3 regions of the Amphritea japonica ATCC BAA-1530 genome follow, and region 3 is predicted to be linked to each of the others. Evidence: predicted binding sites of a transcription regulator. Region 3 holds the regulator's gene; each other region holds the start of a gene.
The links. Region 3 encodes sigma-54, which starts transcription at its own class of promoters, with help from an activator protein. Its sites were predicted from a motif close to TGGCACNNNNNTTGCTNT; they were not measured.
Positions count from the first base shown of each region.

Region 1: a site for sigma-54 is predicted at 8,532-8,549, ahead of flhA (flagellar biosynthesis protein FlhA). Genes of this name have one in related genera too.
Region 2: a site for sigma-54 is predicted at 2,225-2,242, ahead of AMJAP_RS11635 (ANTAR domain-containing response regulator). Genes of this name have one in related genera too.

Region 1 is NZ_AP014545.1:656,684-667,274, reverse strand. Features, by position in the region: gene AMJAP_RS03080 (chemotaxis protein CheA) at 1-1,824, opposite strand, end outside; gene AMJAP_RS03075 (protein phosphatase CheZ) at 1,837-2,658, opposite strand; gene AMJAP_RS03070 (chemotaxis response regulator CheY) at 2,668-3,042, opposite strand; gene AMJAP_RS03065 (RNA polymerase sigma factor FliA) at 3,119-3,829, opposite strand; gene AMJAP_RS03060 (MinD/ParA family protein) at 3,854-4,669, opposite strand; gene flhF (flagellar biosynthesis protein FlhF) at 4,732-6,249, opposite strand; gene flhA (flagellar biosynthesis protein FlhA) at 6,273-8,387, opposite strand; gene flhB (flagellar biosynthesis protein FlhB) at 8,585-9,721, opposite strand; gene fliR (flagellar biosynthetic protein FliR) at 9,724-10,509, opposite strand; gene fliQ (flagellar biosynthesis protein FliQ) at 10,513-10,591, opposite strand, start outside.
Region 2 is NZ_AP014545.1:2,492,234-2,502,824, reverse strand. Features, by position in the region: gene AMJAP_RS11640 (CmpA/NrtA family ABC transporter substrate-binding protein) at 394-1,578, opposite strand; gene AMJAP_RS11635 (ANTAR domain-containing response regulator) at 1,595-2,191, opposite strand; gene gltX (glutamate--tRNA ligase) at 2,523-4,022, shown strand; tRNA gene AMJAP_RS11625 (tRNA-Ala) at 4,550-4,625, shown strand; gene AMJAP_RS11620 (type I restriction-modification system subunit M) at 5,129-7,567, shown strand; gene AMJAP_RS11615 (restriction endonuclease subunit S) at 7,573-8,838, shown strand; gene AMJAP_RS11610 (ATP-binding protein) at 8,835-10,274, shown strand; gene AMJAP_RS11605 (type I restriction endonuclease subunit R) at 10,271-10,591, shown strand, end outside.
Region 3 is NZ_AP014545.1:3,027,992-3,038,582, reverse strand. Features, by position in the region: gene mgtE (magnesium transporter) at 1-868, opposite strand, end outside; gene AMJAP_RS14050 (HPr family phosphocarrier protein) at 988-1,257, opposite strand; gene rapZ (RNase adapter RapZ) at 1,274-2,131, opposite strand; gene ptsN (PTS IIA-like nitrogen regulatory protein PtsN) at 2,137-2,595, opposite strand; gene hpf (ribosome hibernation-promoting factor, HPF/YfiA family) at 2,606-2,896, opposite strand; gene AMJAP_RS14030 (RNA polymerase factor sigma-54) at 2,957-4,462, opposite strand; gene lptB (LPS export ABC transporter ATP-binding protein) at 4,484-5,209, opposite strand; gene lptA (lipopolysaccharide transport periplasmic protein LptA) at 5,206-5,760, opposite strand; gene lptC (LPS export ABC transporter periplasmic protein LptC) at 5,750-6,319, opposite strand; gene AMJAP_RS14010 (KdsC family phosphatase) at 6,320-6,856, opposite strand; gene AMJAP_RS14005 (KpsF/GutQ family sugar-phosphate isomerase) at 6,856-7,830, opposite strand; gene AMJAP_RS14000 (calcium/sodium antiporter) at 7,882-8,835, opposite strand; gene AMJAP_RS13995 (ATP-binding cassette domain-containing protein) at 9,098-9,904, shown strand; gene mlaE (lipid asymmetry maintenance ABC transporter permease subunit MlaE) at 9,904-10,591, shown strand, end outside.

The sequences.
Region 1 (10,591 bases), 1.5 Mb from region 3:
AAACGCCTGGTCTTTCAACAACACCATTAAGGTTGGCATAATCGCCAGTGTCAGCGGCACCTGAATCTCTATTCGCGATCCCAGACCAAGATTTGAATCGACATCGAGTTTACCATTGAGCTGGGTAATTTTGGTTTTCACCACATCCATGCCCACGCCACGACCCGATACATCCGAGATTTGCTCTTTTGTCGAAAATCCCGCTGCAAATATCAGGTTATAACACTCATGATCACTCAAACGAGCAGCAGCTTCGGGATCAAGCATACCCCGCTTTATAGCTAAGCTACGTAGCTTCTCCGGATCCATACCCGCGCCATCGTCCTGGATCACAAGCAGAATATGATCCCCTTCCTGCTCTGCAGACAGTAACACGTGACCCTGGCCTGACTTGCCGTTATTAATCCGAACTTCAGGCTCTTCGATACCGTGATCTATTGCATTACGGACCAGATGAATTAGCGGATCCGCCAGGGCTTCAACCAGATTTTTATCCAGATCAGTCTCTTCTCCCCGCAGCTCCAGATTAACCTCTTTATTCAGCTGTCTAGAAAGATCACGTACCAGACGAGGGAAACGCCCAAATACTTTTTTAACCGGTTGCATCCGGGTTTTCATAACAGACATCTGTAGATCAGCGGTCACCATATCCAATGACCCAAGAGCCTTACTCAGATCTCCATCATCCTTTTCGGAACCGAGTCTGACTAACCTGTTTCGCACCAGAACTAACTCACCCACCATATTCATGATCTGATCAAGCAAGCGGGTATCAACCCTGACATTACTTTCAGCCACCGGTTTTGTAGTCTGTGTTTTAGCTGACACTGGCGCTTTAGGTTTGGGTTTGGGCTTGGGTTCAGGCTTCGGCTCAGGCTTAGCCGGCACAGCTGCCGGTGCCGGTGCGGCAGCCACATTTTGAGAAAACGCCCCTTGGCCAGTTGCCTGAAGATCATCCAGCAGATGCTCAAATTCATCATCGGTGATCAGATCAGTAGGGATTCCGGCAGAGGCCTGAGCTACAGGCGCAGATACAGGCGACAACCCATCACCCAGCAGCTGATCAAACTCAGCATTGGCATCCGCACTCCCAGCCTCAACATCAACGGAACTAAGTCCGGGCGCACCACTTGGACCATGGAGCTCATTCAGTAAACTCTCGAATTCATCCTCTGTAATCAAATTTGGATCCAGGGCTATCGCAGGCTCAGTAGCCAACCCTGGCGCACCTGCAGGCCCATGCAACTTATCGAGCAGATCATCAAACTCATCTTCTGTAATCAGGTCGTTTGATAACACCCCACTGTCGGGAAGAGAGAGCTCTTCACTGCCCAAGTCCGCCACTAACTGATCGAACTCTGCACTCACTGTCGCATCGGTTTGCGGTGATGTATCTACTGGTGCAGCAGAAGGAGCCGGACTCGCTGCCACTACCTGACCTGCAGCCATTGCATTCAAGCCAGCCAACAACTGAGGATCTGCCACATCGGGATAACTTCCCTGTTGAACCGCCTCAAACATTGCATTAATGCTATCCAGCGCCTGAAGCACCAAATCCATCAAACCCGCGGATACTTTTAATGCATCATTGCGCAATTGGTCAAAAAGGTTTTCAGCGCTGTGACAGCAGTCAACCATAGGATCAAGCTGTAGGAATCCAGCGCCACCTTTAACCGTATGAAAGCCACGGAAGATAGCATTAAGCAATTCCCGATCTTCAGGGTGCTGCTCAAGATCAACCAACTGCTCCGATAGCAGCTCTAAGATCTCTCCAGCTTCAACTAAAAAATCTTCAAGAATTTCCTGATCAACATCTAAGGACATACGATTTACCCGTTAAAAGCCCAGACTGGAAAGAAGATCATCCACATCATCCTGATTGGATGCGACCTCAGTTTTATTACGACCGGCCATTTGCGGACCTTCAGCTTCAATCGCAGACCGTTGCGGCTTCTCTTTATCTTGAGAGTCCGGCAAATCAGTCTGGGAATCCGAAGATAAAACACCCAGGCTATTTACCCTCGATGCGACTTCCATCAAGCCTACCAGCTCATTTTCAATATCGGTCACCAGCTGAATAACACGCTTAATCAGCTGACCGGTAATATCCTGATATTCTTGCGCCAGCATAATCGCAGTCAAACGCTCTTTGAGATCAGCGAGTGCCTCGGAATGGTCTTCTGCATAGCAACACAGCTTCTGATGCAAATCCGCCAGTTCAGGTTTTTCGCTTTTTACGGCAGCTAACTCTTCGAGCAACCCTTTACGCAGTTGAAAACCCTGTTCGAGCTGTCTAACCAACTGCAACGATTCATCTACCTGATCAATCGTTTTATGTGCATTGCTTTCGGTGAGTTCAATCACATAAGAAAGGCGATCACTGGCATCGGAAATAGAAGCGATATGGTGTTTGGAGTCCTGTAATAGCTCAGTGCTACTGACATCATCAGTAAAACCCACTATCGCGTCATGAACCGCCCGGGTCAGTTTTCCCACTTCATGATAAAGCGCCTGGTGTCGTAGCTCATTTAGTTGCTGCACTAACTGCATCGCCTGGGGTATATCGCCCTGCTTCAGCAGTTCCACCAACTCTTCAGCGCGCGTTTTCAACTCTAATTCGAAACGACGTTGATCCTGAATAGCATCTATATCAGACATGCGCGCCTCCTAGCCCTGCAGGCGTTCGAAAATCTTAGCAATTTTTTCCTTCAGCACACCCGCAGTAAACGGTTTTATTATATAACCGTTCACACCGGCCTGAGCAGCCGCAATAATCTGTTCACGCTTAGCTTCTGCTGTCACCATTAGAATAGGAATGTGGCGCAACTCAGGATCGGCCCGCACATGCTTCAGAAGGTCGATACCATTCATCTTTGGCATGTTCCAATCGGTCACCAGAAAATCAATGCCACCAGACTTCAAAATAGGTAACGCTGTTGCGCCATCATCGGCCTCAACAATATTAGTAAAGCCTAAATCACGTAACAGATTTTTGATAATCCGCCGCATCGTTGAGAAATCATCTACAACCAGAATTTTCATGTCTTTATTCAAGACAATCCCTCCTAACACAAATACTGTACGACGGTCTCAGAACGTGGGCATAAACCTCCGAACCTTACCGCCACTCTTTTAAACGACTACGTAAACGCAGCGCAGCTTGACTATGTATCTGACTCACCCTTGACTCACTAACACCGAGCACTTTGCCAATCTCTTTCAGGTTGAGCTCCTGATCGTAATACAGAGATAACACCAGTTTTTCTCTTTCCGGTAAGCCTTTAATTTCCTGGGCGATCGCTTTAACAAAATCTTCCTGTTCAAACTGTTCAGAAGGATCAGGTTCACTACCGGCAATATATTCTCCCGGCCCGTCATCCTGAGGACTGGTGAGCTTATCAAAACTAAATAGCCGACTCTCTGCTGAATCTTTTAATAATGCATGATATTCAGTCACACTGATATTAAGTTCAGCAGCAACCTCCCCATCTTGGGCATCCCGCCCGGTGCGCGTCTCAATTACCTGAACCGCTTCAGCCACCCGGCGACCATTTCGGTGCACCGAACGCGGTGTCCAGTCCCCCCTACGCACTTCATCGATGATAGAACCACGAATACGGATACCCGCATACGTTTCAAAACTAGCCCCTTTGCTGGCATCATATTTTTTTGCCGCTTCTAACAAACCCACCATACCTGCCTGAATCAAGTCTTCCAGCACAACAGTATTCGGTAATCGCGCCAACAAGTGATGGGCAATTCGCTTTACCAAAGTACCATGCTGCTCAATTATTTCCTGACTTGAGCGAAACTGAAGCTGATTATACATAGAGGATACTCTGACTCCGGTTATTCAGGCGCCACTAACCAAACGCTCAACAAAAAATTCAAGATGCCCCCGCGGATTTGAGGGTACTGGCCAGGCGTCAACCTTTGTCGCTAACTGTTTATAAGCCAGCGACGCTTTACTCCGGGGAAATGCTTTTAAAACAGCACGTTGCTGCCTCACACCCTTTCTTACTGACTCATCATAAGGGATTGCCCCCAGGTATTGAAGGGTCACATCAAGAAACCTATCAGTTACTGTCAGCAGCTTACTGTACATATTGCGCCCCTCCTGCTCAGAGCGAACCATATTCGCCAGTACGCGGAAGCGAGTCATCTTGTAATCCCTGTTAAGCAACTTCATCAACGCATAAGCATCAGTGATGGAAGTAGGCTCATCACAGACGACAACTACTACATCCTGTGCCGCTTTAACAAAACTCACTACTGCATCGGAAATACCCGCTGCAGTATCAATAACCAGAACATCAAGATCATCGGCAATTTCACTGAAGGCATGAATCAGTTCGGAATGCTCGTGCACGCTCAGCGATGTCATTTCCTGCGTACCTGAAGCAGCGGGCACAATTCTGACATTGGTATCCACCTCTACCAGCAAATCCTTAAGACTGCATTCACCCGAGAGCACATTCGAAATATCACGCTCAGTTTTAACACCTAAAAGAACATCAACGTTTGCCAGTCCAAGGTCCGCATCCATTAAAACAACACGATGACCCATCTCTCCCAGCGCGAGACTCATATTCACAGAGACGTTAGTTTTACCTACACCACCCTTACCACCGGTGACCGCAATAACTTTGACCGGTCTGGAACTATTCATTCCAACCATCCATTACGGCCATGTATTCCAACGTTCTCGCTGCAATCTGCTTTATTAGCAACTCAGTTCTCCCATTGTTCATCCCGGGCCAGACGCTCCTGCTGGTGCTCGCTGAAAACCCTGTGACTACGACTCGCCTTTTGCGCGGTTACCACCGCCCGACTCACCAGATCTTTCTTATGCGCTACATCAATATCATCCGGCACTCTCTGCCCATCAGTTACGTAACTCACTGACAACCCATTTTCCATCACCAGATCCAGTGCTTCGCCAAGATTACCCGACTCATCAAGCTTACTCAGCACACAACCATGCAGCCCAAGTGGCGCATAAGTTTCGTAAGCACTCTCAATAACATGACGCTGACTCGAACAAGACAGGACTAACAGCTTTTTCATTCTGACAGTCACCTCATCCAACATACTTAGCTGTGCCTGAGTATGGGGCTCATGAGCACTCATACCTGCCGTATCAATTAACACTAACCGCTTACCCCGGAGGGAAGTCAAAACCTCCTCCAGAGGGTTATTCTCATCCACAACCCGTACAGGCACATCCAGGATACGACCGAAAGTCAGCAACTGCTCATGCGCAGCTATCCTAAATGAATCCGTTGTTACCAACGCCACGCTAGAGCTACCATGCTTCAATACATAGCGAGCAGCCAGCTTTCCAATCGTAGTCGTTTTTCCCACACCGGTCGGCCCAACAAACGCAATCATTCCTCCTCGCTCAACAAAGTCCTCTCCCATCACTGGAATATTATCGCTAAAGCGAGTCAGAGCAGAGCGCCATGCATCATCCAGCACATCATCATCTCCAACTGTTGCGGATAGCTGACGACTAATCTGCGGCCCTAAACCAATTCGTTCAAGTCTTCGCTCCACCTTTACAACTGAGGAGTCAGCCAATTCATGGCGAGGTTTTGGTTTTTTCGGCGCGATGGGACTCGCTGTCGGTCGTGAGCGTTCAGAAGCTGGAGCAGCGTGCGATTCAACGACTCTCTGGGGCGAAGCCTGGGGCTGGCTTAAAATATTTTTAAGTGAGTCAATCTCCAGCTTTAACGATTGAATAACCTCACGCTCATCATCCACCCCCTGATGAACAGGCTCTACAGGAGACGCCATCTGTCGTTCTTGCCGGGAAGGATCTAACTGCGGACGCATCACCTTAGCAGGCTTTTCTTCTACACGCGGCGCCTGATAAGCCCTTCCACGCTGTCGCTTTTTAAGGGTATCGAGAATTTCATTGAGTTCTTCATCATCACCATCCATCTGGCGATTTTTTTGACGCGGCTCAGCACCACCATCCTGGGCTGTCGCAATACGAGCCTGTGCCTTGCGCAACTCTTCTGCAAGATTACTTTTCAGCTTACCTTGCTGTTTTTTGGAGCTTTCCGCCGCCCGCTTACGCTTGAATTCCTGCTGCGCTGCCTCGTATTCATGCTCATGTGCAGCCACAACTTCGACACCACCCGCAACGCGGTGATTAGACACAATGACAGCGTCAGGACCTATCTCATCCCTAACCCGCTGCATAGCCTGTCTCATATCCGGAGCAAAAAAGCGTTTAACTTTCATAACCGTCTCTATTATTTACCTGATCAGACACCGGCCTGACCCTGTCCACCCACTGTAGCAATAATTGTCACCCGTTTGTTTTCAGGAATTTCCTGATAGGAGAGCACACTGATCTGATTTTCCCCATAGCGAACAAACTTTGCCAACAACGGCCTGATAGGCGCAGCAACCAATAAAATCGACGCTCGCCCTGCAATCTCTTGCTGCTGCGCTACGTCTGCAAGAGAGCTTTGTAATCGCTCAGCCATCGTTGGCTCAATCACCAAACCATCACCACTTTCTCCCTGCTGTACCGATCCCAATAGCAACTGTTCCAATTGCGGATCAAGCGTAATCACAGGTAAATCATCATCACTGCCGACAATATTCTGAACAATCATCCTTGACAGCGAAATACGCACTGCTGCGGTAAGCCCCTGAGGATCCTGAGTACGCGCTACAGCCTCAGCTAACGCTTCTGTAATTGTTCTGAAATCCCGGACCGGCACCTGTTCCATTAATAAGTTCTGCAGCACTTTCAATAGTGTACTCACAGAAAGACGTCCAGGTATCAACTCTTCTACCAGTTTTGGGGACGTTTTTGCCAGAAGGTCCAATAATTTCTGTACTTCATCATGTCCCATCAGCTCATGGGAGTGAGCCTGTAAGATCTGATTAAGATGCGTTGCTACGACAGTTCCTGCATCCACTACTGTATAACCCAGGGTCTGCGCCTGCTCTTTCTGACTTTGTTCGATCCAGACAGCATCAAGACCAAAGGCGGGATCTTTAACCTCAATTCCTTTTAAAGCCCCAAACACCTGACCCGGATTAATAGCTAATTCCCGGTCGGGATAAACCTCTGACTCACCGACAGAAACGCCCATCAGGGTTATTCGATAAGCGCCGGGCATCAGATCCAGGTTATCCCGTATATGCACCGACGGAACCAGAAAACCAAGATCTTGCGAGAGTTTTTTTCGCACACCTTTAATCCGACTCAGTAGTTGACCACCTTGTAACTTATCCACCATCGGTATCAACCGATAACCCACCTCTAAGCCGATCATATCCACCGGCATTACATCATCCCAATCCAGCTCTTTAATATCCTGATCAGCTTCAGACGGCTTAGGCTGCTGCGGCGCTTCTTCCGCTGCCTGCGCCTCTGCAGCCACATTTCGTTGCTGAATAAAATACGCCCCAACACCCGCAGCAATCGCCAGCGACAAAAAAGCCACATGAGGCATCCCGGGAAGCGAGCCCATGATAAACAGGATTCCAGCTGCAACCGCCAACGCTTTAGGCGAGCCAAATAACTGACTGATAACCTGCTTACCCATATCCTGAGATGAGTTAACCCGGGTTACCATAATCGCAGCGGCGGTAGACAGCAGCAAGGATGGAATCTGAGCAACCAAACCATCACCGATAGTCAGCAATGAATAATAACGCGCCGCCAGATCAAAGGAGAGATCATGCTGCATCATCCCTATCCCCAGTCCTCCGAGAATATTAATCACCAGAATCAGGATACCCGCAACTGCATCACCCCGGACAAACTTACTCGCACCATCCATAGAACCATAAAAGTCGGCTTCCTGAGTTACTTCCTGTCGTCGCAGCTTTGCATCATCCTGACTAATCAAACCGGCATTCAGATCCGCATCAATTGCCATCTGCTTGCCCGGCATCGCATCCAGCGTAAAGCGAGCACTTACTTCCGAGATGCGCCCAGCACCTTTGGTCACTACGACAAAGTTGATAATCACCAGAATCAGAAATACCACCAGACCCACAACATAGTTGCCGCCGATTACCACCTCACCAAAGGCCTCAATCACCTTACCTGCCGCATCCCCCCCTTCGTGACCGTGCAAAAGCACTATTCGGGTCGAGGCAACATTCAGCGCCAGACGCATTAGCGTGGTAATCAGTAGAATTGTAGGAAAAACAGCAAAATCCAATGGCCGCATCGCATAGACACAGACCAGCAAGACAACAATAGACAGCGCTATATTAAAGGTAAACAAGGTATCAAGAAGAAAAGGTGGCATCGGCAGTGTAACCATGCCGAGCACAAGTAGAAGCAGAAAAGGAATACCCAGATTCCCTTTCCCTGCGCTGCGCACATTACCGTAAATCGCCGCTCTATCCACTTACACCCCGAAGAACATCTTTGCCCACAAGCAAAGCGTCAAAAATACGTCATAGAAATAATAATAAGTTACAGCCTGAAAAAATAACACTAATACGCATGTAAAACATCAATTTTTTGACGCTTTACCTGCCATTCTATGATTATTGCAAGAATCCAGCCATATCACGGAAACATACGCGGATTATTTGGAGGGTCTTATTCGTCTTTCTGTAATTCTGAAGGAATATCCAGATCCGGAGAGATATCTATTGGAGCCGGACCCTGGCGCTGCTTATGCCGCTTTAATTGGAAAACATACGCTAACACCTCTGCCACCGCCTTAAACAAGCCAGCAGGAATCTCCTCTTCCACTTCTGTTGAGTGGTATATCGCGCGAGCAAGCGCTGGAGAGGAAAGAACAGGCACTTCATGAGCATCAGCTATCTCGCGAATTTTTAGGGCAACAAAATCAGCACCCTTCGCCACAAGAAATGGAGCTCCACCACCACTCTGATCATACTTAAGCGCCACCGCATAATGCGTCGGGTTTGTGATAACCACATCAGCCTCGGGCACTGCGGACATCATCTTACGCTGGGATATTTCACGCTGAAGCTGCCTGATTCGCCCCTTCACTTCGGGCTTACCTTCAGTATTCTTCATCTCATCTTTGACTTCCTGAAGAGTCATTTTCAGCTTTTGGGTATAGTCATAGATCTGAAAAGGCACATCGACCAGGGAGATCAGAATCATTGTCAGGCTCATCACCAGAAACGCCCAGATTACTATCTCTGTCGCATGAGACATTGCTGGAAAAACATCCTGCGCCCCCAATGAAAACAACTCTTGCTTAGAGACCAATAACACCAGAAAGGAAAGCGAACCGACAACCAAGAACTTAGCCAATGCTTTAAACAGTTCAATCAACGCTTTCAAAGAGAACATGCGCTTAATGCCTGCCAATGGATCAATTCGACTCAGCTTCGGCGCCATCGCTTTCATGCTAAGATTCCAGCCTCCCAGCGCAACAGGCCCAACAAACGCAGCCACCAACAACACCAAAAAGAAGCCAAACAGTGATTTCAATGCTTCTGATAACGAAAACCCCAGATGCGTGAACATCAACGCAGGGTCCATCACAGACTGCCGGTCCAGGCTGAAATTGAACCTCATCATGCCCGCCATAGCATCAGCGACCTGACCACCAAACATCATTGCAGCGGCTGCAGCAGATAACAACAAAACTGTCGTCGCCAATTCTTTTGATCGCGCAATATCCCCCTTTTCTTTGGCATCACGTAACCGCTTTGCCGTGGGTTCTTCGGTTTTCTCCTGACCGCTCTCCTCAGCCATACCTAAAGCCTCCCGACACCGATAACCAGATCAAGGTAATCGAAAGCCAGCGAAATAAACCGCTGATACTGTCCGAGAAAACCTTCCAGGCTTGCCCAGGCGATAATCAATCCCATCAACATAGTAAACGGAAATCCGATAGCGAAAATATTAAGCTGCGGAGCCGCTTTCGCCATCACACCGAAGGCAAAATTAATCACCAGAAGCGCGGTTACAGCAGGCAATGCCATCAATAGCGCGCTCGACAACATCCAACTACCTGACTTTACCAGCGCCATATAACCTGAAGCAGGCATAGCTCCTTCAGAGACAGGGAGCACAAAAAAACTCCTGGCCAACGCTTCAAACATCACCAAATGACCGTTAAATGCCATAAATAAAAGCATCACCAGCATGAGATATAGCTGAGAGAGAACAACAACAGACACACCATTGGCTGGGTCACTAACAGACGCAAAGCCCAGACCCATCTGAGAAGATATCAATTGCCCGCCCAAGGCAAACACCTGGAACAGCACCTGGATCACAAACGCCATCGCCGTGCCGATAACAATCTGCTGCGCCACCAGAATATAGGTTTGCAGAGACATTCCGCTCAAAAGCGGCATCTCCGGCAATACCGGCAGCAGCACAACCGTCATAGCCAGCGCCAGACCCAGGCGTATTCGCGCAGCGACCAACTGAGTACCAATCATCGGCACTACCATGAAAAAAGACGCAATTCTGAAGAAGGGCAGGAGAAACTGAGCCATCCACTGCTCTATCTGGAGCGTTGTAAGCTGTAGCACCGGCTAGCCCAGAAACAACGGGATGTTAGCAAAGATATTACTAAAGTGGTCCATCAATCGCCCAAGAATCCAGGGGCCAGCC
Region 2 (10,591 bases), 540 kb from region 3:
CCCATAAACTTAGATAGCAATTTTTGCGACATGTGATGTGGCTCCTGAATATAAGTTTTTAAAAAGCTAAGCAAAAAAGTTAGTCAAAAAAAAGCGCCTGCTCCTGCCGATGGTGAGATCGGTAAGAGCAGACGCCGTTGTCTTAAGTAAAATTAACTGTCAGTTTCCTGAAAGTTTGCTTGTTAGATTTATTATCTTTGTAATAGCAGGGTCTGTGCCGTTTTGTTAAATTGCCTTATAAATCATATAGATACTTCGAGTCAGGTGGTTTTCTTAGTAATTATCGCCAACCTGACTCTCTAAAAATGCACCCGGGTGGAGCCTCATAATTGTCTCTGGCACTTAAAAGGTGCTCAGGGTTATGGTGACTTTGTCTGAGTCAGAGAGCGACTGTTAGCGGCAGCTGTTTGGGTCGAAGGTTGTACCGTTAAAAAACAGATCGCTTCCCATCGTGACGGCGCCGGCATTGCCCTGCAAAATCCATTCGCTGTCGTGGTAACCTTCCGGCTTACAATCGATTGTCGGATGAAGGATCTTCATTTTTTTGGCGACATCCCGATAAATATCGGGTCGGTATACCTTGCAGGCGGTTTTGGTCAGATCGACACCCTGCTGAAGCTGTCCCCATTGCTGCATCTGTTCCAGAAACCACAATGCATGGGAGCGCCAGGGATAACTGGCGGCGTAGCGATGAAAGACTCGGTTACCCTGGGTCAACTGCGGTTGCGGCAGCATAGAGAGCGCTGGGCCCAGATATGCTTTGCCCAGCAAAATTTGCAACGCTTCGTCACTGTTTTGGGGCATATCTAACCAGTGGCTGGCCTGAATCAAGGCGCAGATCAGCGCCTGATGGGTCGCAGGGTGGGCGTTGTGCCAGTTCTCCGTCACGGCAAAGACTTTATCCGGGCAATTATTCCAGATCTGATAACCGGAGATAATCGGGTTACCAATATTCATCTCCTGGGCGACAGAGTTCCAGGGCTCGCCAACACAATAACCGTCGATATGACCTTTCTTCATGGTCACAGCCATCTGTGGTGGAGGCACTACGGTGAGGGTGACATCGTTATCCGGGTCGATACCGGCATCGCTGAGCCAGAAGCGCAACAGATAGTTGTGGGCAGAATAGGGATATACCGTCGCCAGCGTGATTTTTTCACGCCCGGTTGCCCGTCGCAGGTTAATCAGCTTTTTAAAGCCAGCCGCAGAGGTATCGTTTGGCTGATGGCCTGACTCATCGATTTCGGCCAGCAGTTCATTTGACAGCGTGATTGCGTTGCCGTTCAGGCCGATACTGAAAGCGGTGATCATATTAACCTGGGGAGAACCGAGCCCCAGTGTCGATGCCAGTGGTATACCGGCGAGCATTTGCGCGCCATCCAGAAGCCCTAATAAGACCTTATCCCGGATTGATGCCCAGGAACCTTCACGGCTAAGCTGAACATCCAGGCCTGCTTCACTGAAAAACCCTTTCTCTTTAGCGATCACCAAGGGGGCGCAATCCATTAGCGGTAGAAAGCCCAGTGTCAGTGCAGTCTTTTCCGGTGTGTCCAGATGTGGGCTGTGTATTATCGTCATAGTGGTTGCTCTTTGCTCAATCCAGCATCTCAAGTACTGAAATTATATTTTTGGCGATCTGTGTCATCGGTTTTCCCTGATCCATCGCCATGGTGCGCATGGCGCTGTAGGCTTTGTCTTCGGTGCACTGCTGATGCTTCATAATGAGTCGCTTAGCCTGATCAAGCTGCTTGTGATCTTCCAGTTCGTTGCGAACATCATTCAGTTCGCTCCGCAGTGCCTGAAACTCTCGGAACCGGGCGGCGGCGACGTCCATGATTGATTGAATCCGGTCAGCACTCATACCATCTACGACGTAGGCGCTAACTCCGGCTTTAATCGCTTTCTGAATGGTCTGGCTATCGCCGGTTTCAGCAAACATCACCACCGGGCGCGGAATATGGCTGTTAAGGGTGGCCATATGCTCCAGTACATCCCGGTCAGGGGAGTCCAGTTCGATAATGATGATGTCAGGGCGGATCTGTTCAACCCGGCTGATCAACCCTTCGGTATCGTGCAGACGGCAAACAACTTCATAGCCCTGATCTTTAAGGGCCTGTTCCAGTAAAGCTGAGCGGGCGGTATCTTTATCGATGACCAATACCCGTTCCGGTTGTAAGTGAGTCGTGGTCATAAAGGGTTATTCTTGTCATAACGTTAACCTACTATTGCACTTAGCGTGCCAGAGGCTATATGCCAACCTGCCGATAGAGCTGTGTTCAGCCTGCCAGCCTTGTGATGTAAGGCTTGAGATGCAATTAATGACGAATGCCAGAAAATCAACACAGCGTTAAAGGTAGAGACTGAAAAGGAAAAAGCGCACCAGTTTTGTGCGACGCAGCATTATGCTGCAGAAATACTCGCCTGATAAAGGAGGCTTATCGACAGTTACGGTAGGCGCTGATCAGAGGAGCGGGTATAATGCGCGGCAATTCCCTTTAATCAGTCTGGATGCATATTTTCTGATGACAGTACGTACCCGTATCGCGCCGTCCCCAACCGGTGACCCGCACGTAGGCACCGCCTATATTGCTCTGTTTAACATGGCTTTCGCCCGTCAACACGGAGGCGAGTTTATCCTGCGTATCGAAGATACCGATCAGACCCGCAGCACTGTTGAATCTGAACAGGCTATTTTTGATTCGTTGCGCTGGTTAGGTCTGGAATGGGCAGAAGGCCCGGATAAGCCAGGCCCATTCGGTCCATACCGTCAGAGCGAGCGTAGCGACATCTATAAGACGCATACGCAAATGCTGCTCGATGGCGGAAAAGCCTTTAAATGTTACCGCACCTCAGAAGAGCTGGATCAGCTGCGTAATCAGCGCCGTGAACAGGGGCTGCAAAGTGCGCTGAAAGAGAGCGATCTGGCACTGCCTGCTGACGAAGTGGCTAAGCGGGAAGCGGCGGATGAGCCGTATGTTGTCCGCATGAAAGTACCGGAAGAGGGCGTTTGCGTCTTTGACGATATGCTCCGTGGCAGCATCGAAGTGGAATGGTCTCAGGTGGACTGTCAGATTCTGATGAAGTCAGATGGTATGCCGACTTACCACCTGGCGAACGTAGTGGATGATCACCTGATGGAGATCACTCACGTACTGCGAGGCGAAGAGTGGATTAACTCAGCGCCAAAGCATCAGCTGCTATATAGCTACTTCGGTTGGGATATGCCGCAGCTGTGCCACATGCCACTGCTGCGTAACCCTGACAAGTCCAAGCTGTCTAAGCGTAAGAACCCAACCAGCATCATCTACTATCAGCGTATGGGCTACATGGCTGAAGCACTGATCAACTACCTGGCGCGTATGGGCTGGTCGATGCCGGATGAGCGCGAGAAGTTCTCGCTGGCAGAGATGGTCGAGCATTTCGATATCAACCGTGTCTCACTGGGTGGCCCGATCTTTGATCAGGAAAAACTCAGCTGGCTTAACGGTCTGTGGATTCGTGAAGAGCTGTCCGATGAACAGTTTGCCGCAGAGTTCCAGAAATGGGCGCTGAACCCTGAATACCTGATGCAGATTATTCCGCTAATCAAACAACGGGTAGAAAAGTTCACCGATGTAGCACCGGTATCCTCTTTCCTGTTATCCGGAATGCTCCCGATCACGACAGAGAGCTTTGAGCATAAGAAGCTCCAGCTGGAAGATACCCGCCGGATTTTGCAGTTTGCTTCCTGGATGCTGGATACTGAACAGAACTGGGAAAAAGACCACCTGTTCGCTCAGTTTAAAGTACTGGGTGAAGCGATGGATTATAAGATCCGCGACGTACTCTTCCCAATCTTTGTGGCGATTGCCGGCACCAGCCAGAGTGTATCAGTCGTTGACTCTATGCAGATCCTCGGCCCGGACATGAGCCGTGCCCGTGTACGTCATGCACTGAACACCGTCGGCGGGCCATCGAAGAAAGAAGCGAAGCGCTGGGAAAAAGAGTACCGCGACGTCGCTAAAGCGCTGTCAGAGGCTTAAACGCCCAAGCTGTTTTTGATAAATTCAAAGCCCCGCACTGCGGGGCTTTTTTTGTTTTTGTATTAACCTGTAGGAGCGACGCCCCGTCGCGATAAAGCCTTCAGCAGGCAATAAAAAAAATTAATTAATCACCGCGAGAACGTGGCTCTCACAGAATTACGAGATTAAAGAGCGCTTAACCACAGAGAACACCGAGGGCATAGAGATTAAATCAATCAAAAGCACTTGTAGGAGTGACGCTTGCATGCCCTTTGGGTGCCCGTCGCGATAAAACCCTCGTTAGGCAATAAAATAAATCTATCGCCGCGAGGGCGCAGCTCCCACAAAAAGCATGTCCCGATAGGCTGAGTTCTATCAAAACCACCACGTATTCTCTGTTCCACCAGAACCTGCGATGAGCCTTTCTTAATCAGAGTGAGTAACTTTAAATAAGCAGTTGAAAAGGAAGAGGGTTTTAGCCCATGTTAAACACCAACTTTGCTTGACTCTGGAATGCACCATGATTAATATAGCCGCCACTTGGTATTGGGGCCTTAGCTCAGCTGGGAGAGCGGTTCGCTGGCAGCGAACAGGTCAGCGGTTCGATCCCGCTAGGCTCCACCAATTCCTTCCTCCTCAAAATTCAAGAGTAGAGGAAACCATCAGACCAGCATCTTGCTGGTTTTTTTGTGTCTGCAGTTTCTGTTTTGTGCCTTTATTAGCCTATGAGCCGAATAAATGAGCTAATCGGCTCACAAACTGAGCCGAATAAGATAATGGATAGCCCATTCTGAGTGAGAGAGGGGTTCTACGTGTCAGTTATAAGCTGGTATGATCTTGTAATTGATGTTTAACCGTAATGGATTTTTCCGCTAAACAGGGATAGATCATGGATCAGTTTTTACATTTTTACTTACCTCGCCGTATCCGACTATTCATTGGCTTGCCTGCTTACTATCTCATCATGCTGAAAACTGCCTGAGCCTTGTTTTCTCTTTGAGCTGAGGGAGTGGCGTAGTATTGTTCATCTTTAATATTAGTCGCCTGCTGCATCGGTATTAGTTGTTTCGCCCGTAGCCAAGTTTTCATTTTCTTCGGGTGTTTAGAAAGATTTATTTAGGATAAATATGGCCATTAAGAAGACCGAGCTTTACTCCTCCCTTTGGGCAAGTTGTGATGAACTGCGAGGTGGTATGGATGCCTCTCAGTATAAAGATTATGTGCTTACCTTTCTGTTTCTTAAGTATGTGTCAGATAAATACCAGACAGACCCAAAAGCGATGATTGTAGTGCCAGCAGGTTGTGCCTTTGCTGATCTGGTGAGCCTGAAGGGCGATAAAGAGATCGGTGAGAAGCTCAATATTGCGCTGGATGGCATTGCGAAAGAGAACGATCTACCCTGGTTGGCCAACAAAGATAATGATTTCAACGATGAAGAACGCCTGGGTAAAGGCAAGGAGATGGTTGACCGTCTCAGTAAGCTGATCGGTATTTTCGAGGGGCTGGATTTTGGCGGCAACAGTGCACAGGGCGATGATCTGCTGGGCGATGCTTACGAATACCTGATGCGAAACTTTGCGACCGAGTCCGGTAAAAGCAAAGGCCAGTTCTATACGCCAGCAGAAGTATCCCGTATTCTGGCTAAAGTGGTGGGTATTACGAAAGAGACAGCACAAGATCAGACGGTATATGACCCAACCTGTGGCTCAGGGTCGTTGTTGTTGAAAGCGGCAGACGAGGCCAGTAACGGGTTAACCATTTATGGGCAGGAAAAAGATGTAGCCACCACGGCACTGTGTCGCATGAATATGATTTTGCACAACAATGCCGATGCCGAAATAGCACCGGGAGGCCACAGTACCCTGGCCGAACCCGAGTACAAACAAGACAATGCCTCACTGAAAACTTTTGATTTTGCCGTGGCTAACCCGCCGTTTTCCTTTAAGGCCTGGAACACCGGCTTTCTGCCGCAAGAGGATCAATTCTCCCGTTTTGAATACGGTATTCCGCCAGAAAAGAACGGTGACTATGCCTTTCTGCTGCATATTCTTAAATCGCTGAAAAGTACCGGTAAGGGCGCAGTTATTCTGCCTCACGGTGTACTTTTTCGGGGTAATGCCGAAGCGGATATTCGCCGTAATCTGATTAAACAGGGCTATATCAAAGGTATTATTGGGTTACCCGCTAACCTGTTTTATGGCACCGGTATCCCCGCCTGCATTCTGGTAATCGACAAAGCGGGTGCCAGGGAGCGGCTGACAAACACTGACAGCGGCATCTTTATGGTCGATGCAGGTAAAGGCTTTATGAAAGATGGGCCGAAGAACCGGCTGCGTGATCAGGATATCCATAAAATTGTCGATGTGTTTAACCATCAGCTAGAACAGATCGGTTACAGCCGCATGGTTGGCTTTGATGAGATCGCCGGTAATGATTACAACCTCAATATTCCCCGCTATATCGACAGCTCAGCGGCGGAAGATCTGCACGATCTCAGTGCCCATCTGAGCGGCGGTATTCCAAATCGGGATATTGATGCCCTGGCACCCTATTGGCAGGTGTTTCCGACTCTGCGTAACTCGCTGTTTGAAGCTGAGCGTGACGGCTATAGCCGGGCTTTAGTCAAAGCGACCGAGGTGAAAAACACTATTCTTGCTCACCCCGAGTTTAAACAGTTCGCACAGAGCTCAGTGTCGCTGTTTGAGCAGTGGACAATCGATGCCAAACTTTCTGATATCGACGGGAGTGAACTGCCGAAAGCCATTATCCACCGCATCTCTGAAAGCCTGCTGCAAGCGTACACCGCTGCACCACTGTTAGACCGTTATGATATGTACCAAATTATCATGAACTACTGGGTAGAGGTGATGCAGGACGACGTTTATGTCATTACTCAGGACGGTTGGAACACTGCCAATGATATTCGTCAGCTGGTGGTTAAAAAGGGCGAAAAACTCAAAGAGACACCGGATCTGATCGTAAATAAAGCCAAGTATAAAGCGGCCGTGATTCCCCCGGCATTGATCATACAGCGATTTTTTTCCGAACAGCAGTCAGCAATAGATGCGTTGAAAGCCTCACTGGATGCCGCTACTCAGGAACTGGAAACCTATGTTGAAGAGCATGGGGTTGAAGGGGGGCTGTTAGAAGAGGCGATCAACGATAGCGGCAAGGTGAATAAAGCGAGTGTGACTGCGCGATTAAAACATGCCATCGAGACAGATGAAGTGACGGCATTGAAACGGGTGAAAACGCTGCTTGAAACAGAAGCGGAGTATAAGAGGGCGGTTAAAACCGCGCAGGAGGCACTGGACAAAATCACCCTGGAAAAATATCCACAACTGACGGAAGCGGAGATTAAAACGCTGATCGTCGAAGATAAATGGCTGGCGACCTTGCGGGCTACGGTGATTGCTGAGATTGAGCGGGTGACGCAGCAACTGGCCAACCGGGTTAAAACCCTGGAAGAGCGTTATGCCGAACCTTTGTCAGCACTATCCCAGGATGTTGAGGTGCTGAGCGGCAAAGTTGATGAGCATCTGAAAATGATGGGGTTGCAGTGGTGAGTAGTGTGGAGGAGCAGTTGGTGTCGGAGGGGTATAAGAAAACAGAGCTTGGGACTATTCCAGAGGAGTGGTTGATAAAAACTGCGCGTGATATTTTCATAAAAATACAAGACGGGACCCATTTTTCTCCAAAAATCGGTGGTAATGATTATCTTTACGTAACGTCTAAAAATATTCGACCGGGCAAGCTTGATTTAAGCTCAGCTGAATATATTGATGAAAAACAACATAAAAGTATTTATAAAAGATGTGATGTGAGAAAGGGGGACATCCTTCTAACGAAGGATGGAGCAAATACTGGGAATGCGGCGCTAAATAATATTAACGACGAGTTCAGCTTGTTATCTAGCGTTGCTTTTCTACGTGTCAGCAAGGAAATATATTCTTCCCAATATTTTCTGCAGCAAATTATGTCACCTTCATTCCAACAAGCTGTCCAGGTTGCGATGTCTGGTAATGCCATTACACGGTTGACGTTGGATAAAATCAATAAGCTTGAATTTTTAGTCCCAAGCACGAAAGAACAAACCGCCATAGCCACCGCACTTTCCGATGTCGATGCCCTCATCACCTCACTCGAAAAACTGATAGCAAAAAAACGCGCGATTAAAACCGCCGCTATGCAGCAACTTCTTACCGGCAAAAAGCGTCTGCCAGGTTTTGAAGAGGATTGGAAAACTGTTTCCATGAATAGGGATGCTGATCTCAAAGCCAGAATTGGTTGGCAAGCTCTTACAACTACTGAGTACTTAGATCAAGGCGATTTTTATCTTGTCACAGGCACAGATTTTAAAGGCGGCCGTGTAAATTGGTCTACCTGTCATTACGTAGATGAGTGGAGATATAGCCAAGATAGAAATATACAGTTAACAAATGGTGATGTTCTACTGACTAAAGATGGAACCATTGGAAAGGTTGGCTATGTTGACAAGCTTAATGGCCCTGCAACATTAAATAGTGGAGTATTTGTTATACGACCTGTTCAAAATGCTTTTAATCCGATGTATCTGTTTTATATTTTGTCATCGAGAATTTTTGATGATTTCCTTAACAGGATCACTGCCGGCTCAACGATAACGCATTTATATCAAAAGGACTTTGTGACCTTTGAATTTGAAGCTCCGAACTTAGAAGAGCAAAATCAAATAGCGGCTGTTTTTTCATCAATGGATGATGAGTTGGATAAGTTAGATCAACGCCTAATCAAAACCCAAAATCTCAAACAAGGCATGATGCAGGAACTACTGACAGGGAGAACGCGACTGGTATGAGTGAATCGCAGAATACAGAGTGGAAGGAATCCTGGCGCGATGAGTACATTAAGTGGCTTTGCGGCTTCGCCAATGCGGATGGCGGTGTATTAATTGTTGGGCGTGATGACAGGGGCAAGGATCTGGGTATTAACAATGCCCGGGAGCTGCTCGAAAGCATCCCTAACAAAGTGCGAGACCTGTTGGGCATTATGGTGGATGTCAATCTGCTGGAAGTTAATAACAAAAAGCTGCTGGAGATTGTGGTTGAACCCTACCCTTATCCGGTCAGTTATAAGGGGCAGTACCATTATCGTAGTGGCAGTACCAAACAGGAGTTAAAAGGCCCGGCGCTTGACCGTTTTCTGTTGAAGAAACAGGGGCTGCACTGGGATGCTCTGCCACTGCCGGGATTACAGAGTAGCGATTTAGATAGTGTTGTGTTGCAAGCGTTTCGTCAGCGGGCGATTAATAGCCAGCGCCTGCCGGAAAAAGTATTAGACGACAGCGACAAACTCCTGCTTGAGCGTTTGCGCCTGGTAAGCGGCGATTATCTTAAACGGGCTGCAGCTTTGCTGTTTCACCCCGACCCGGAAGGTTTTGTCTCCGGTGCCTGGATTAAAATCGGTTACTTTGAGCATGACAATACCGACCTGCGCTATCAGGATGAGATTCATGGTGATCTGTTTAGTCAGGTTGAACAGACCATTGAAACCCTGCAGCGTAAATATTTTAAAGCCCTTATCAGTTATGACGGATTACATCGTCAGGAGACTTATCCCGTGCCTTTGGCGGGGTTACGCGAAGCCCTGCTTAATACGGTGACCCACAAGGATTACGCCAGCTCGATACCGATTCAAATCAGTGTATACCCCCATAAACTGATGATCTGGAATCCCGGGATACTGCCCGATAGCTGGTCGGTGGATGATCTGATGGCAAAGCATGCGTCCCGCCCTTTTAACCCGGATATTGCCAATGTGTTTTTTCGTGCAGGGTTAATTGAATCCTGGGGCCGGGGGATTGAACGTATACAGCAAGCCTGTATTGAAGCGGAATCTTCATTGCCTGAATGGCAGTTAGAACCCCAGGGTGTCTGGACTATTTTTCATTATTCGTCTGAGTATTTGACTGAGATAGAGGGGAGCCGGATAGCGGGACCAGAAACTATCCAAGAAGCTCTTCAGGTAACTACCCAAGAAACTACCCAAGAAACTACCCAAGAAACTACCCAAGAAATTCTTCAGGGCGCTCTCCTGGAAACAATACAACAAACGACACAGGAACAGATTCTTGCTCTTCTGCGGCGGAATCCTGAATTAACCCGTAAACAGTTGGCAGAACGGCTGGATATTACCCCGGATGGGGTGAAGTACCACCTTGAAAAGCTTAAAAAATCAGGGAAATTGAAGCGTACCGGCTCAACTAAAGCCGGTCACTGGGAGGTGATTAAGTGAGTGCTGTCGGCCAACGCGAACGAGCCACGCAAAACCGGGTGGTTAAGCTTTTTCAGAACCAGCTGGATTACCAGTACTACGGTGATTGGCAAAAACGGGTTGATAACTCAAATATTGAAGAAAGCTATCTGCGTGACTGGCTGGGCAAGCAGGGAGTTGAGAGTGGGCTGATTACCGATGCCCTGCGTCAGCTTAAGCGGGCCGCTGCAATGGGCGATGGTAAGAAACTCTATCATGCCAATAATTCAGTCTATGGGCTGCTGCGTTACGGCGTTAAGGTACGTCAGACGCAGGGGGGGCAAACCCAAACGGTGTGG
Region 3 (10,591 bases):
CTAACCATACAGCACGTCGCCGGGTTGTTTTCATGATCGGAGCGAACGTGTCTTCATCTTCGTCCAGACCCGCCATGCTCATCAGAGAGTGATCGGCATCTTCACGGATGACGTCTACTACGTCATCGATGGTAATTCGTCCAAGCAGTTGATTTTTTTCATCGACAACGGGGGCTGATACCAAGTCTTCTTGCTCAAATAGCTGAGCGACTTTGGTATCTTCCATTTTTGCAGCAATTGGTGGCTTGTCTGTCACCATCATTTCCCGGACCGTACTGGTCGGATCACTAACGAGCATACGAGTCAGGGGAAGGCTGCCGATATAGGAACCTTTTCGACTGACAACAAAGAGGCTGTCGGTCATCTCAGGCAATTCATCGTGCCTGCGTAGATAACGCAGAGCGGCTTCTACGGTGATATCCGGACGGATAGTGATGGTGTCTGTATTCATCAGACCACCGGCGGTGTCTTCCGGATAGGAAAGTACTTTCTCGACCCGCTCCCGGTTTTGATGGTCCATTGAGCGCAGCAGTTCGTGCATCACCGTTTCCGGTAATTGCTGCATCATATCCGCAAGATCGTCTGTTTCCAGAGCTTCGGAGATCGCCAAAACCTCGGCAGTCTCCATTTGGCTCAGTATTTCTGCCTGAACGTCGTCGCCAAGATCCTGTAGTACCTCTGCCTCGATATCTTTATGAATCATGCTCCAGAGCAGTTTTCGCTCTTTTGGCGGTGATTTCTCTATCAGGTGGGCGACTTCAGAAGGGCGGAGTGTTTTATTCAGGGTATAGCGGATCTGCCTGAAAGCGCCCTCTTCGAGAGCTGTATTCAGCTTATCCAGTTCGCTCTCGTTTGTGTTGGCGTTCATGGCCGGACCCCGGTCAGACGTGTAGCATAAAAATTATTGCCGGATTATCAAATAAGGCCGGCGAGTACTTTCTGTGGGGTAGTATAGCGGATTGTTTTTAAAGGAATAAGACGTACAGGTTATTCTTCTTCATCAAAACGGTTATTTATTAACTGTTCGATAGCATCCAGTGCTTGTTGTTCATCATCGCCACAGGTAGATATAGTGAGTTCGGTTCCTTTGCTGGCAGCGAGCATCATTACTGACATAATACTTTTGCCATCAACCTGGCGGCCATCTTTATTGAGTTGTATATCAGAGGAGAAGGAGCTGGTGACATTGATCAGTTTAGCGGCGGCACGGGCGTGCAGGCCAAGCTTGTTAATAATAGTGATCTGTTTTTCCTGCATCTGTAAATACCCTTAATCAGTTCAATTCACGATGGCGTATCTGGACATTATCCATAGTTGTCCGAAAATGGCCAGCCAGACGTTCGCTGATAAAGACTGAGCGATGCTGACCACCGGTACAGCCGATACCTACTGTGATGTAGCTGCGGTTATTCTGTTCAAAGCGAGGTAGCCATTTTTCCAGATAACGGGTGATATCTTCTAGCATTTCCCTGACATCAGACTGTTGTTCAAGAAAAGTGATGACTGGTTTTTCCTGCCCGGTTAGTCCTCGTAATTCGGGTAGCCAATAGGGATTTGGCAGGCACCGGACGTCAAAGGTGAAATCGACATCCAAAGGTACGCCGTGTTTATAGCCGAATGATTCGAATTGCAGAGAAAGCTCTTGCTCCTGCCGCTTGGCAACTCTGAGTTTGATACTGTCCCGCAGCTCATAGAGAGACAGGCGGGTAGTGTCAATACGGATGGTCGCCAGATCGGCAACCGGTGCCAGTAGGACCTTCTCATAGTTAATTGCTTCTTGCAGCCCCTGATTATCATTTGATAGTGGATGCTTTCGACGGGTAGCACTGTAGCGTTTCAACAGAGTGGTTTCTGAACTATCAAGATAGAGAACTTCGCACTCAAGCTGACCGGTTTCACGCAGCTGCGCGAAGATCTCCGGAAACAGTTTTAGATTGCTGTGCTGGTTGCGTGCATCAATACTGACAGCAAGCTGGCCCGGGTGATCAGGGTCGCTGAGGATCTGTTTAACAAGCCCTGGAAGCAGAGGGGCGGGCAAGTTATCGATACAATAGAAGCCAACATCTTCAAGGGCCTGCAAGGCGGTAGACTTTCCAGAGCCAGAACGCCCGCTGATGATGATTAGCTTCATTGGTGTCAGCCCTGTTTGAATTCCGTCACTGCGGTATAAAGACTTTCAGCTGAGTTAGCGCTGCGAAGTTGATTGCGGAACTCGGGCTGGCTGAAGAGCTCAGCCAGATTTCCCAGCGTTTGCAGATGCTGATCGCAAGCTTCTGAAGGAACCAGAAGGATGAATAACAGGTCGACAGGTTTGCTATCAATTGAGTCAAAATCGATAGGCTCTTTAAGCTGAATAAGCAGAGCGGTAGCGTGCTCGCATGCATCGAGTCGACTGTGGGGGATAGCGATGCCATCACCAATGCCGGTGCTACCTAGTCTTTCCCGGCAAATGAGACCGGCAAAAACTGTTTCAGCGTCAAGTTCAGGGTGTAGCTCAGCGATATGCTCGCTGGCAATTTCCAGTATACGTTTTTTACTACCCCCCTCCAGAGCACAAAGTACTCCGGAGGGCGCTAATAATTCTGAGATTAGCATGGCGTTATATTTACTTGTGAGTTCGTGTCTTTTCTTTATGTTTGATGATCTGACGGTCCAGTTTGTCAATCAAACCATCAATCGCAGCATACATATCTTCTTGCACATCGGAGGCAAATAGCTGGCCGCCGGCAACATGCACATCGCCTTCTGCTTTCTGACGAGTCTTCTCAACGCTTAAAGTTACCTGTGCATTAGTAATATTGTCGAAGTGGCGCTCGAGCTTTTCAAATTTACTCTGAACATATTCATTCAGGGAATCAGTCAGTTCAACGTGGTGGCCGGTGATATTGATCTGCATGGTAATCTCCTAGTGTTTTAATGCCGGGATAATGGCCCGGTTCCTATGGATATTAAGCTATTAAACCAGACGCTTGCGTTCATTAGAAGGCGGAATATTAAGCGACTCTCGGTATTTTGCAATGGTTCTGCGCGCAACATTGATACCTTGCTCTTCTAAGAGCAGCGCTATCTTGTTATCGCTTAAAGGTTTGGTTGGGTTTTCAGCAGCAACCAGTTTCTTAATGAGTGCGCGGATTGCCGTTGAAGAACAGGTGCCTCCATTGGCCGTTGTTACGTGACTTGAGAAAAAATACTTTAGCTCAAATATTCCGTTTGGCGTATGCATGAACTTCTGGGTGGTAACCCGCGAGATAGTTGATTCGTGCATTTCGACCGCTTCTGCAATGTCATGTAGAACCATTGGTCGCATCGCTTCGTCACCATGCTCCAGAAATGCTTCCTGCCGTTTTATGATTTCACGGGTGACTTTCATTAGCGTGTCGTTTCGGCTTAAGAGGCTTTTTATAAACCAGCGAGCCTCCTGGAGGTGGTTCTTTAAATAGGTGTTGTCGGGGCTGTTGTCCGCTCTGCGAATCAGACCCGCATAGCTATCATTGACCCGTAATTTTGGAGCAACTTCCGGGTTTAGTTGTACCTGCCAAACGTCGTTCTCTTTATAGACCAGTACATCCGGAATAACATATTCAGATTGGGAGCTGGTAATTGAGGAGCCCGGCTTAGGATTAAGTGTTTGAATCAGGCTGATTGCTTGTAACAACTGAGGTTCACGTATGCGTGCTTTTCGCATCAACTGCTTATAGTCGTGATTGCCCAGCAGGTGGATATACTGAGAGACAATTTTCAGAGCCTCTGCCCGGTACTCTGTTTCTCCCGGTAACTGTCGTAGCTGGATTGCCAGGCATTCACTCAGGTTACGTGCGGCTACGCCAGGTGGGTCAAACTGTTGTATGCGATGCAGTACCGCTTCAACTTCATCTAACTCGATGCTGTTGAGTAGCTCTTCGTTCTGGGCCTGAAAGTGTTCGAGAATTGAGTCCAGCTCAATTGTTAAATATCCATCGACATCAATACCGTCGATAATATTAGTGGCGATCAGCTGATCGACGTCACTCATCGGTGTGAGATTGAGCTGCCAGGAAAGGTGGTCCTGAAGGGTTTCATCCGCAGTATCGTTTGACTCCATCTCCATGTCAGAAAAGTCATGGGAAGATGATGATGAAGAAGATACGGTTTGGTAAGTATCTTCCCAGCTACTGTCAGTTGATAGTTCCTCAGGGATGTTCTCGCTCCAGTCACCATCTGCTACCTGGATCTCTTCTGACTCAGTTGTCGCACTTGTCGTGTTTTCGGTGATGGGTTGTTCACTTTGAGAAGACTCTTGAGTCGGAGCTATTTCAACGTTGAGTTCATCTTCATTTACCTCAAGCATTGGATTGGACTCAAGTGCTTCCTGGATCTCCTGTTGCAGGTCAAGCGTCGATAATTGCAACAAGCGAATCGCTTGCTGCAATTGAGGGGTCATGGTCAGGTGCTGACCAATTTTAAGCTGTAACGCCTGTTTCATAGAGTGTCGCTTATATGCCTGTTACAAACGGAACTGATCGCCTAAATAGGCTTCTCTGACTTGTTGGTTCGCAAGTATATCTTCTGGTGACCCTTCGGCAAGAATATAGCCTTCGCTGACAATGTAAGCCTGTTCGCAGATGTCCAGAGTCTCACGAACGTTGTGATCGGTTATCAGTACACCGATCCCTTTGTTTTGCAGATGCTTAACGGTTTGTTTTATATCACTTACCGAGATCGGATCTACGCCGGCAAAAGGCTCATCCAGCAAAATAAATGTCGGTTCAGTCGCCAGAGCCCTGGCTATTTCGACCCGACGCCTCTCGCCCCCGGATAAACTCATTCCCAGGCTGTTGCTCAGGTGAGTAATGTGAAACTCTTCCAAGAGCTCGTTTAGCTTCTGTTTTCTTTCACTACGGCTTAACTCTTTACGGGTTTCCAGGATTGCCATCAGGTTATCATGGACGCTTAGTTTACGAAAAATTGATGCTTCCTGGGGTAGGTAGCCTATGCCTTTTCGTGCTCTGCCGTGCATGGGTTCCAGGGTTAAATTCTGGTGATCAATCCTGATTCGTCCCTGGTCGGCATCGACCAGCCCGACAATCATATAGAAACAGGTAGTCTTACCTGCACCGTTTGGTCCCAGTAAACCGACAATTTGCCCACTTTCTATCGAAATTGAGACATCTTTTACAACAGCGCGACCTTTGTAGCTCTTTGCCAGATTGCTTGCTTCAAGTCGACTCATTGGCTGTTTGATTCTCCGATGGGTGGTTCGCTGGTATCTTTAGTTTCTTGTGCTGCTTTGGGTTGAATAATCATCTGTACCCGTTCGCCTTTCGAACTGCTGTCACCAAATGCATTAACGGTGCTCTTCTTCATATCATATACAATTCTATTACCGCTGAAACTGTCGGTGCCTTGCGATACTTTTGCCTGACCCGTTATTTCCAGCTCTTTCGTGTGGATATTGTAATCAAGAACCTTACCGTATGCATGGGTTATCTCTTTGTTAGCTGCCGGGCGCTGTTGAAACTGTGCCAGGTTGCCTTTTGCAATGATTGAGGACACTGCTTTTCCGGTTTGTCTTAGTTCAAGGGACTTGCCGGTTATTTTCATACTACCCTGAGTCAATATAACATCGCCACTGTATATGGTAATACCTGTCTTATCATTCCGGGTCGCGCTGTCGGCGGTGATGTGAATCGCCTGGCGGGCATCTTCAGGGAGGGCCTGAACCAGACAGGATAGGCATAGCAGAGATGCGCATAGGCTTTTCTTTACAACGTTAATTAGCATTATGCACTCCGGTTACTTCAGATAGCAGCTTAAGAATGCCACTGTCGGTATCTATTGTCATGCCAACACTGGTGGTTGTGCTGGTAGTGTTGGTTATGGTGACTTTTTTATCTGTTTGTGCAAGATTTTTCTGTGGATAAAATATCAATGATTCAGTCTGCAATATATTGGCCTGTTGTGGGTCAGGGCTGTCTTGTAATAACACTGTACCGTCTAAGGTGATTGAATCATTGTTGTCACGAATGATGCCGCTTGCGCTGCTCGCTTTGTGGCTGGGAAGGCTCGCGCTGTATAGCTGCAACTCTGGATTGGTAACAAGAATAAGCTGTTGCACTGGCTGATGCTCCAGCTGGCTTGAGCTGAGTTGTTGTTTCAGGTGACCGTGGTTATCGTAGTCTCTGATTCGACCGTTGATAATATAATAGTCTGATTGTTGATAAGCGGGATTGGGTTCCTGCTTGATTTTGTTAGGCCGGCGCTCTTCATCCATGCCAAGGTAGATGACAGCAGGGATCAGAATGGCTGCTGCCGCAGCAAGCCGGGCGCGACCGGTCAGCATTTACAGATACTCTCCGTACAGGGCTTCCAATTTACCCTGAGCGGCAAGAATGGTTTCGCAAAATTCACGTCCTGCACCATTACCTGCGGTCCTGTGAGTGCACCAGTCTGCATGCTGGGCGACAAATTGATGTCCTCCGTTCACCGTTGCGCCAAATGCCACCGCGCGAATAGCCGCAAGGTCGGGCAGGTCATCACCGATATAAGCGGTTTCGTTTGCCTGGAAACCGGTATCGAGCCATAGTTCCTTCAAGGCGGTGAGCTTATCTTCACGCCCCTGGTATAGATAATCAAAGCCTAGTGATTCCGCTCTTCGTTCTACCTGAGGTGAGCGGCGACCGGTAATGATCGCAGTTTTTATACCGCTTTGAGCTAAGAGCTTAATGCCCAGGCCATCCAGAGTATTGAAGTTTTTTACTTCAGTTCCGTCAGCCAGAAAGTTTAGTTTGCCATCCGTGAGGACACCGTCTACATCGAAGACTGCGAGTTTTACCGGTAACAGTTTGTGGATCAATTGTTCGCTGAGTATGGCGTGCATCAGATGACTCCTGCTTTAAGCATGTCATGCATGTTAAGTGCTCCAACGGGCCGTTGCATCTCATCCAGTACGATCAGTGCATTGATCTGTTTTTCCTGCATGATTTGTAGCGCTTCTGCCGCGAGTATTTCGCTGTTAACTGTCGTGCAGCTGGTGGTCATTACTTCGGTAATCAGGGTGTTCTTCATATCAATTTCATGATCGAGGGTTCGACGCAGGTCACCGTCAGTGAATATTCCCTGCAGAATACCTGCAGCGTCGATAACCGTTGTCATGCCCAGGCGTTTGCGGGTGACTTCCATAAGTGCTTCATTGAGCATCGTGGTATCGCTGACTTTGGGAATGTCATTTCCGCTGTGCATGATATCCGAGACTTTAAGTAATAAGCGTCGACCCAGACTACCGCCGGGATGCGAAAAGGCAAAGTCTTCAGCACTAAAACCGCGGGCTTCCAATAACGCAATAGCCAGGGCATCACCAATGACCAGCGTCGCAGTAGTGCTGGACGTGGGGGCAAGGCCTAATGGGCAGGCTTCTTCGCTAATAGTCACGTTCAGATTAGCGTCAGCGCTACGGGACAGAGTTGAGCCCGGGTTTCCTGTAATGCTGATTAGTGGGGCTTTCATACGCTTAATCAGTGGCAGTATGGACAGTACTTCGCTGGTCTCACCTGAGTTGGATAGAGCGATGACGACATCATCAGAGGTGAACATGCCTAAGTCGCCATGACTGGCTTCGCCAGGGTGAACAAAAAAAGAAGGGGTGCCGGTAGAGGCCAGAGTTGCCGCTATTTTGTTGCCAATATGACCGCTTTTCCCCATGCCAGTGACGATTACCCGGCCTTTACATTCCAGCGCCAGCTTGCAGGCTGTTTCAAAATTGGAGTCCAGATGAGTGATCAGGTCGTTGACAGCGTCTCGCTCCATCAAAATAGTGCGTTTGGCCGATGCTAAAAAATCCAGTTCTTTGTTCATAGCTCTATATTCACAGCTCGTTATTCAGGAAGAGAGTCGCCGTCTGAAAAGTCAGATACTCATATTGTATAGCAGTGCCAGATAGCCTGCATAGGCTGTCACCAGTAATCCCCCTTCAACACGAGAGATTTTGGGTGGCTTTTGAACAAGGGCAAGTAGTGCTAATAACAACGTTAGCCCCAGCGTCATTCCATAATCCCGTAATAGTACAATCGACTCCAGTTCAATGGGCGCTATAAGCCCGGGAACCGCCATTACTGCGGCAATGTTGAATATGTTTGAGCCGACAATATTTCCAAGTGCTATATCAGTATGGCCTTTTAGGGCGCTGGCAACCGATGCTGCCAGCTCTGGCAGGCTGGTACCTATAGCTACGATAGTCAGACCGATAATAAGTTCACTTACTCCGAGGGTGGTGGCTATCTCTGTCGCGCCCCAGACCAGTAACCGGGAGCTGCCAGCCAATAGCAAAAGGCCGATAATAAGCCAGAAAATAGCCCATGAAGTGGGTAGTTCAGGTAGTTCCTCTTCTTCATCAGTCAAATCTTCATCACTGGCGTTACGCTGAAATCGAGTGAACAAGAATAAGCAGGCTATCAGTGAAAGAATAAGAATGACGGAATCGATTCGTCCTAGGTAAAGATCGTAGAGGACACCGCCGGCCAGGAAAGTTATCGCCAGTAACAGGGGGATCTCTTGTTTCAATACTTTCGACTTTACAGGCAGGGGGGCCACAAGAGCGGTTATCCCGAGGACTAAGCCAATATTTGCTATGTTAGAGCCCAGTGCGTTACCAACGGCCAGGCTTCCTGCTCCGGTAGTCGAGGCCATAACAGAAACCAGTATTTCCGGAGCCGAGGTACCAAAAGAGACCACGGTTAGTCCGATCAGCATGGGAGACATGCCAAAGTTCTTAGCGGTACCTGCTGCACCGATGACAAAACGGTCTGCACTCCAGACCAGTATAATAAAACCAACTAACAGAGCGATAATAGGGTATAGCATCAGGTTATTTGTTCAGCTGTGATTAAAACGGAGGCCTATTTAATGAATTATATGAGACATGTGCAAGAGGTTGCTGCAGTGGATGCTGAATTTATTCAAGTTTAATGGCAAGAGTGTTATAGTCGTCGGGCATTTTTTAATGGCAATGCGGCGGTTTTGGGTCGATTAAAGTTTACCTCTCCTGCATCATTTATATTTTTAAAGCAGTCTTTGTGAGACTGCTTCGTAGCCCTTATATGGTCTAGTTTGAGTCATCGTTATTATGGATCTTTTTGACGATATCATTATTGATATTAAGCAACTTACCTTTAGCCGGGGGGAACGCTACATCTATAAAGATGTGGATCTACGTATTCCCAGGGGTAAAGTGACGGCTATCATGGGCCCAAGTGGTACAGGTAAAACCACTCTGCTCAGGTTGATTGGTGGTCAATTGAAGCCTGATTCCGGTTCAATTTTGCTGGATGGTGATGATATTCCGCGCCTGGGGCGCTCCGAGCTATTCGATGTTCGTGAAAAAATGGGGATGTTATTTCAGAGTGGTGCTCTGTTTACTGATATGACCGTTTTTGAAAACGTGGCTTTTCCTATCAGAGTCCATACTAAGCTGCCTGAAGATATGGTCAGGGATGTTGTTCTGATGAAGTTGCAGGCGGTCGGTTTACGCGGAGCCGCGCAGCTAATGCCAAGTGAATTGTCAGGTGGTATGTCCCGACGAGTTGCTTTGGCTCGGGCTATAGCGCTCGCTCCGGCTCTGGTTATGTATGATGAGCCGTTTGCGGGTCAGGATCCTATCGCTATGGGAGTACTGGTTAATTTGATTAAGAAGCTTAATCAGGCGTTGGGGCATACTAGTATTATTGTCTCTCATGATATTAAGGAAGCCCTGAGTATTGCTGATTATGTCTATATAATAGCTGATGCCGGAGTGATCGCTCAGGGCACACCTGAGCAGTTAGCACAGGTGGATTCGGAGCAAGTCCGGCAGTTTATGTTGGGGCTGCCCGATGGCCCCGTTCCATTTCATTTTCCGGCTGCTGATATTACTGCAGAGCTGATGGAGGGGTGATGCGACCAGTATTAGATAATATCGCTCTGTTTGGCCGGGCTGGACTGGATAAGATTGAAGCGATTGGGCGTTCTGGCATGGTATTGGTTAATGCCATTGTTGCCCGTCCTGACCCAGTTCAGTCGTTTCCAATGCTGATCCGACAGCTTTATTCTGTCGGCGTGCTATCGATGATTATTATTATTGTCTCCGGGCTTTTTATCGGCATGGTTCTGGCACTTCAGGGTTATACCATTCTGGTGGATTACGGCTCTGAACAGGCGGTTGGCCAAATGGTGGCGCTAAGCCTGGTTCGGGAATTAGCGCCTGTTGTTGCCGCATTATTGTTTGCTGGCAGGGCTGGTTCTGCGTTAACTGCAGAAATTGGGCTTATGAAGGCGACCGAACAGTTGTCCAGTATGGAGATGATCGGTGTAGACCCTCTGCGCAGGATTATAGCTCCCCGTTTCTGGGCAGGTTTTATTAGTTTACCCATTCTGACGATGATCTTCAGTGCTGTAGGTGTTTGGGGGGCTATGCTGGTCGGTGTGGAGTGGCTGGGTGTGTATGAAGGGTCGTTCTGGGCGAACATGCAAAACTCCGTTGATTTCTTTGATGATGTGGTAAATGGCCTGATTAAAGCGCAGGTCTTTGGTTTGGTTGTGACTTGGGTAGCAGTGTTTCAGGGGTATGATTCATTACCCACTT